2 linked regions of the Flectobacillus major DSM 103 genome follow. The protein of the gene in region 1 binds, or shares a complex with, the protein of each later gene. Links are inferred from orthologs where the notes say so. Each region holds a gene or a part of one and is shown on either strand. Other genes may lie near its edges.

Region 1 (3,243 bases):
ACTTTCGCAAATGGAAACGGGTGATATTAGAATGAACCGTGAAAAAATTGATATTAAACAGATTACCCGAGAGGTATTTGAGCAACTCGAAAGCAAGGCTTTGACCAAAGAGGTTACCCTACAAATCAAATCGCCCGAAGAGCGGGTGTGGGTACGTGCCGATTCCCAACGAATAGGGCAGGTAATTACTAACCTTGTCGAAAATGCCATTAAATATGGGCATGAAAAAGGTAAAGTGGTAGTGGTATTTGAAGAAGACAGAAAAGATTGGAAAATTTCGGTAAAAGATAATGGGCCAGGTATTGCACCAGAGCATTTGAGTAGAATTTTTGAAAGATTTTACCGAGTAGATAAAGCTCGTAGCCGTTCGGATGGCTCATCAGGCTTGGGATTGGCTATTGTTAAACATATTTTAAATGCTCATAAAACCAAAATTGCAGTAGCTTCTAAGCCCGACAGAGGTACTACCTTCTCTTTTAAACTCTCGAAAGAATAAACTCAAATAATATTAAAGGTGTAAACACAACCATGTTTACACCTTTTTTTATCATGTTTTTTAGGCAGAATAATAAATTTCAAGGGTTTTATTAAAAAATAAGGTTATGCTATTTGATAATTCATAAATAAAATAAATATTTGCGTAATCACTTACGTAAGTGTTTACCTATGGTGACTGTTAACTAAAATAATGGAGATATGATACAAATTCAATCTTTTGAAAATCAAGATACTGAGCAGATTGTAGATTTAATTTTGACAATTCAGCAAAAAGAATTTCAAGTGCCAATTACTATCAACGAGCAACAGGATTTATTGAATATTCCTACTTTTTATCAGCAAGGAAGAGGGAATTTTTGGGTAGCCAAACATGAAGATAAGGTAGTTGGTACTATTGCACTGATAGATTGCGATGGCGAAATAGGTGCAATCCGTAAAATGTTTGTTAAAAAAGAGTACCGAGGCAAGGAATTTGGAATAGCTCAAAAACTGTTTGATTTGTTGCTATCGTCGGCTCAAGAGGGTGGTATCAATGCTATATATCTTGGCACACTAGAACGCCTTCAAGCTGCTATTCGGTTTTATGAACGCAATGGTTTTAGCTTGATTGCCAAACAAGACCTACCAGCATCTTTTCCTATTATGGCAGTGGATACACATTTTTTTGAAAGGAAAATATAGCTATTTGGCCAATACAACCCATGATGTACAAAAGAATTCTCTTTTGTACATCATGGGTATTGATAGTAATATAAGAAGTGAGGCTGCATTTAGCACTTCTATTTATACATTACCTTCTTTCAATCTTTCAGCATTTTCAGCAATACGAAGGTTTTCGATAAAATCACCAATTTCGCCATCCATTACTACAGGAAGGTTATAAACTGTATAACCAATACGGTGGTCGGTTACTCGGCCTTGTGGATAGTTGTAAGTACGGATTTTGTCAGAACGATCGCCCGAGCCAATCATCGAACGGCGGTTACCAGCAATAGCCGACTGTTGTTTCTCTAATTCCATTTCGTAGATTCTCGAACGTAATACGGTCATGGCTTTCTCAAAGTTTTTGATTTGAGAACGTTCATCTTGGCATTGTACTACCAAGCCCGTAGGAAGGTGCGTTACCCTTACTGCCGAATAAGTAGTGTTTACTGACTGGCCACCCGCACCCGACGAACAGAACGTATCTTTACGAATATCGTTCATATTGATGACAACATCTACCTCATCAGCTTCGGGCAATACCGCTACAGTTGCCGCAGAAGTATGAATACGTCCTTGCGATTCGGTAGCAGGTACACGCTGTACACGGTGTACACCCGATTCAAATTTCATTTTACCATAAACATCCTCACCTTGTACACTTGCCACGATTTCTTTGTAGCCTCCCGACGACGCTTCTGTAAAGTCCATTACCTGAAACTGCCAACCTTGTAGCGTACAAAAACGCTGATACATTCTAAACAAGTCGCCTGCAAAAATACCAGCTTCGTCGCCACCTGTACCAGCCCTGATTTCAAGGATAATGTTCTTTGAATCGTTAGGGTCTTTAGGAATAAGCATTTCTTTCAAAAGCTGTTCGATTTCTTCTTTTTTAGGCAAAAGCTCGTCTAACTCAGCCTTGGCCATGTCACGAAAATCTTCATCTTTTTCGGTGGCAATAACCTCTTTAGCCGAATCAATATTAGATAATACGTTTTGGTATTCTTTGTACTGATTTACGATTTTTTCGAGGTCTTTATATTCTTTACTAATCGTCTTGAATTTCTTCATATCCGAAACGATTTCGGGTTGCGTAATTTGTTGGGCAACTTCTTCGAAACGCTCACGGATGGCTTCTAATTGTTCTATCATTTGTCGTGGATGTTAGATGTTGGTTGGTAACTAGCATGCCCTAGGTTTGAAATGTTTTCAAATTCGGTATTACTAAATCCATATTTTCCAATTTCAGGGTGCAAAGATACAAAATTCTTTGCCATAAAATAGGGGTAAGTTGATATGTTATTGTCTAATAGTTAGATACCTGCACAAAGAAGGAGTGTGTTTATCAAGCTTGGGGCTTCAATCAAAGCTCAAGTATCGTAAAAATACTTTTTCTTGGTTCTACACTTACTTTTCAGAATCTACCTTTGGGCGGCTACGGTATTTATTACTTTTACAGACTATAATCCAATATTATCCGTTTTGTAAAAGCTATCTCTTTTATTTTCAATAGTTTATTTTAGGAATAGATTAAACTATTGTGATAATAAGGTATTCTAAAAACAAAAAATATGAAGCCTCGATACTTCATAAAACCACAGTAATTGTTTTAAACAATAAATATTATTGCTATGGAAAAGCTTCAAATCAAAAAACTAGGTTTTATAATGGTATTGTTGATGGGAATATCAATGATGCTTTCGTCGTGTGTAACGCATGTAAGAGGTTATGATTATGGTTATCGCCGACCTTACTATGGCCGTCCGAGTTATCGATACGTAGTACCACCACCCCGTACCGTAGTAGTTATACCACCAAGGTATGGCCACCAGCCACGTTATTCGTACAAACATCGTGGCCGAGGCCGATGGTAGAATATTCATAGAACCGAATCAACACGATTCGGTTTTTTTGTGTCAATTCAGTTGTTAAGCTTGTATCTTTGCCAAAAAAGTTTTGTTATGAAGAATATCTCAAAAATATGGGTCTGTGTGCTATTGAGCAACAGCCTTTTGTTAAGTTGTGATTTTAGTAAAAGAATAG
Region 2 (3,150 bases), 500 kb from region 1 along the record:
TTGTGGCTCGTGACCCTTCGGGTATTCGCCCAGCTTATTGGTACGCCGACGACGAAGTGGTAGTGGTTGCTTCTGAAAAACAAGCTATCAAAACATCGTTCAACTGTAATTATGAGGACATACAGGAGGTTCAGCCAGGTCATGCACTGATTATCAACAAGCGTGGTGATTATGCTGAAAAGAAATTTATAGAACCGCTAGAAAAGAAATCATGTAGTTTTGAAAGAATTTATTTCTCTCGTGCTTCAGACCCCGATATTTATGCCGAACGTAAGCAATTAGGCCGTTTGGTAATCCCACAAGTACTCGAAGAGGTTAATTACGACCTAAAAAATACCGTATTTTCGTATATTCCAAATACTGCCGAAACAGCATTCTTAGGAATGATTGAAGGCTTGGAAGACTATTTGGCCAAAGAACGCAAGAAAGCTATTATGGAAGGCGGTCTTGCCGAAAAAGCTTTGGAAGAGTTATTGACTTTCCGCCCAAGGGTTGAAAAGTTGATTTCTAAAGACGTTAAGTTGCGTACCTTTATTACCAACGATGCCGACCGTAACGACATGGTGTCGCATGTTTATGATACAACGTATGAAGTAATCAAAAAAGGCGTAGACAATGTTGTATTGATCGATGACTCGATTGTGCGTGGTACAACCTTAGAGCGTTCTATTTTGAAGCTTTTAGATAAACTAGGCCCTAAAAAGATTGTGATTGTATCGTCTGCTCCACAAATTCGCTACCCAGACTGCTATGGTATCGATATGTCACGTATGAAAGACTTTGTGGCTTTCCGTGCAGCTTATGAGCTATTGCACGAGCGTGGTATGGACGATGTATTAGAGGATACCCTCGGACGTTGTTTGAGTGCCTTAGAGTTGGGACAATCGGCTTCACAAAACTTTGTAAAAGCTATTTATGAGCCATTTACACAAGAAGAAATCGCTGCTAAAATTGCTGATATAGTAAAACCTAAAGACCTAACCGCTGATTTGGCTATTGTGTATCAAACGGTATCTAGCTTGAACAAAGCTTGTCCAAATAATTTAGGTGATTGGTATTTCACTGGAAACTATCCAACTCCTGGAGGAAACAAGGTGGTTAATAAAGCCTTCGTAAACTTCATGAAAGGTGTTGAAATTAGAGCATATTAGTCTTGAACTGAACAAGTATATATAAAGGAAGCCCCATAACGGGGCTTCCTTTATTTTTGTAGAATACCCTTTACAAACCTATCCCGTCCTAACATATCTTGAATAATCTCTACGTCTTGAAAACCAGCTTTTACAAATACCTCAGCTGTTTCTTTGCCAAAATATTGGTTGATTTCGACCATACACAATCCATTTTCTACTAAATTAAGGCTTGCAAACTGAGCAATAGCCTTGTAAAAAAGTAAAGGATTATCATTTTCAACAAAAAGGGCTAAGTGAGGTTCATAGTCTAATACATTAGCTTCCATTTCTGATTTTTCATGATTGGTAACATAAGGTGGATTACTAACAATAATATCAAACTTTTGAGACAATGTTTGTTCTTGTGTCGCTAATATATCTTGATACTGAAACTGCACTTTGGCCTGATGCGTAATATTATTATTCTGGGCTATAGTTAGTGCTTCTTCCGAAATATCGTAAGCCACTACCGCTGCACCTTGTATTTCGCAGGCTAGCGAAATGGCAATACAGCCTGTGCCTGTACCGATGTCTAAGATACGGACAGGAGCTTTTGCTTTTTGTATAATATACTGAACCAATTCTTCGGTTTCGGGGCGAGGAATCAAGGTTGCAGAGCTTACCTGAAAGCTACGGCCATAAAAATCTCCATATCCTATAATATATTGAATAGGTTCAAATGCCTTGATACGAGCCACAGCAGGGGCAAGCGGTTCTCGAATTTCGACGGACTTATCCATCAGAATATCGGTTTTGCTAAGTTTTCCCCAATATTCCAAAAGCAAATACGCCATGCTTTTTGCTTCGTTTTCTGGGTAAACTGCCGTAATTTCGGCTACTAAATCAGAGAAAAGTTTTCGAGAAGATTGATAAATCATATCATTAAGTTAAAGCACAAAGTTACACAATGCCGCAATCAAATAATAATTCGCTTTCTGAAACAGCTATTTTGTCTTTTATGAACAGGGCTTTGCAATTGGCACAGCTAGGAGCTGGAGCAGTATCGCCCAATCCAATGGTGGGCTGTGTAATTGTACATCAAGGTACGATTGTGGGCGAGGGCTGGCATCAGCGGTATGGTGATTGGCACGCCGAAGTAAATGCTGTCAACGATGTTGCCGATAAAAGTATTCTGTCCGAATCGGAGGTATTTGTTACTTTAGAACCTTGTTCTCATTTTGGTAAAACCCCACCTTGTGCCGATTTATTGGTAAAGCACCGTGTCAAAAAAGTATATATCTGCAACGACGACCCTAATCCGTTGGTAGCGGGTAAGGGTATTCAAAAACTGCGGAATGCAGGTATTGAGGTGGTATCGGGTATTTTAGCCGAAAAAGGACGAGAGTTGAATAAACGTTTTTTTACATTTTTTGAAAAAAAACGCCCTTATATAATCCTTAAATGGGCTCAATCGTCCGACCGCAAAATAGCATTACCCCAGTATCAGGCCATACAAATATCGAATGCCTTATCTAGGCGTTGGACTCACAAACTACGCTCGGAAGAAGATGCCATTATGGTAGGCACTCGAACCGCACAGTTTGACAACCCATCGCTTGATAATCGTTTTTGGACAGGAAAAAGTCCCATACGCATTCTTATCGACAAAGATTTACGTATTGCAGATAATGCCAAAATTTATTCAGAAGGGCAAAAAACGATCTGTTATAACCTTCAAAAAGAAGCAATAGAAGGAGATATACTATTTTGTAAAATACCTCCGCAAACAGACTTACTAAGCTTTTTGATAGACGACTTGTACCAAAAGAAAGTTCAATCACTAATTGTGGAAGGAGGGGCTTATTTGTTAAACTCGCTGATAAAAACGAGCTTATGGGACGAAGCCTTGGTCTGGGAAAGCTCAATGGTTCTTGGCGATGGTATTGCTGCTCCTATTTTAGAAAAGCCTGTATTTGCCCAACAACAAGTGGGCGATAATATCTTGAAAAACTATCGAGCCAACCCATAAGTTGAGGTT

What was found.
Region 2: the proteins of prfA (region 1) and prmC are in contact, whole or in part, in a crystal structure (PDB 2B3T), measured with the Escherichia coli proteins. The link is inferred for Flectobacillus major DSM 103 from one-to-one orthologs.

Annotation. Positions count from the first base shown.
Region 1 is NZ_KE386491.1:3,654,071-3,657,313, reverse strand. The notes cover bases 318-3,222. They hold prfA (peptide chain release factor 1), read right to left. Parts: upstream 2,353-3,222; coding sequence 1,282-2,352; downstream 318-1,281. Other genes in these bases: FLEMA_RS0135030 (hypothetical protein), read left to right, coding at 3,162-3,222; FLEMA_RS71295 (hypothetical protein), read left to right, coding at 2,832-3,074; FLEMA_RS77285 (hypothetical protein), read right to left, coding at 2,349-2,477; FLEMA_RS0135065 (GNAT family N-acetyltransferase), read left to right, coding at 697-1,179; FLEMA_RS0135085 (sensor histidine kinase), read left to right, coding at 318-496. Also shown: more of FLEMA_RS0135085, read left to right, coding at 1-317; more of FLEMA_RS0135030, read left to right, coding at 3,223-3,243. UniProt on the Escherichia coli protein: Peptide chain release factor 1 directs the termination of translation in response to the peptide chain termination codons UAG and UAA.
Region 2 is NZ_KE386491.1:4,154,470-4,157,619, forward strand. Bases 127-2,938 are described here. They hold prmC (peptide chain release factor N(5)-glutamine methyltransferase), read right to left. Parts: upstream 2,051-2,938; coding sequence 1,202-2,050; downstream 127-1,201. Other genes in these bases: FLEMA_RS72490 (amidophosphoribosyltransferase), read left to right, coding at 127-1,151; ribD (bifunctional diaminohydroxyphosphoribosylaminopyrimidine deaminase/5-amino-6-(5-phosphoribosylamino)uracil reductase RibD), read left to right, coding at 2,080-2,938. Outside these bases: more of FLEMA_RS72490, read left to right, coding at 1-126; more of ribD, read left to right, coding at 2,939-3,141. UniProt on the Escherichia coli protein: Methylates the class 1 translation termination release factors RF1/PrfA and RF2/PrfB on the glutamine residue of the universally conserved GGQ motif, i.e. on 'Gln-235' in RF1 and on 'Gln-252' in RF2.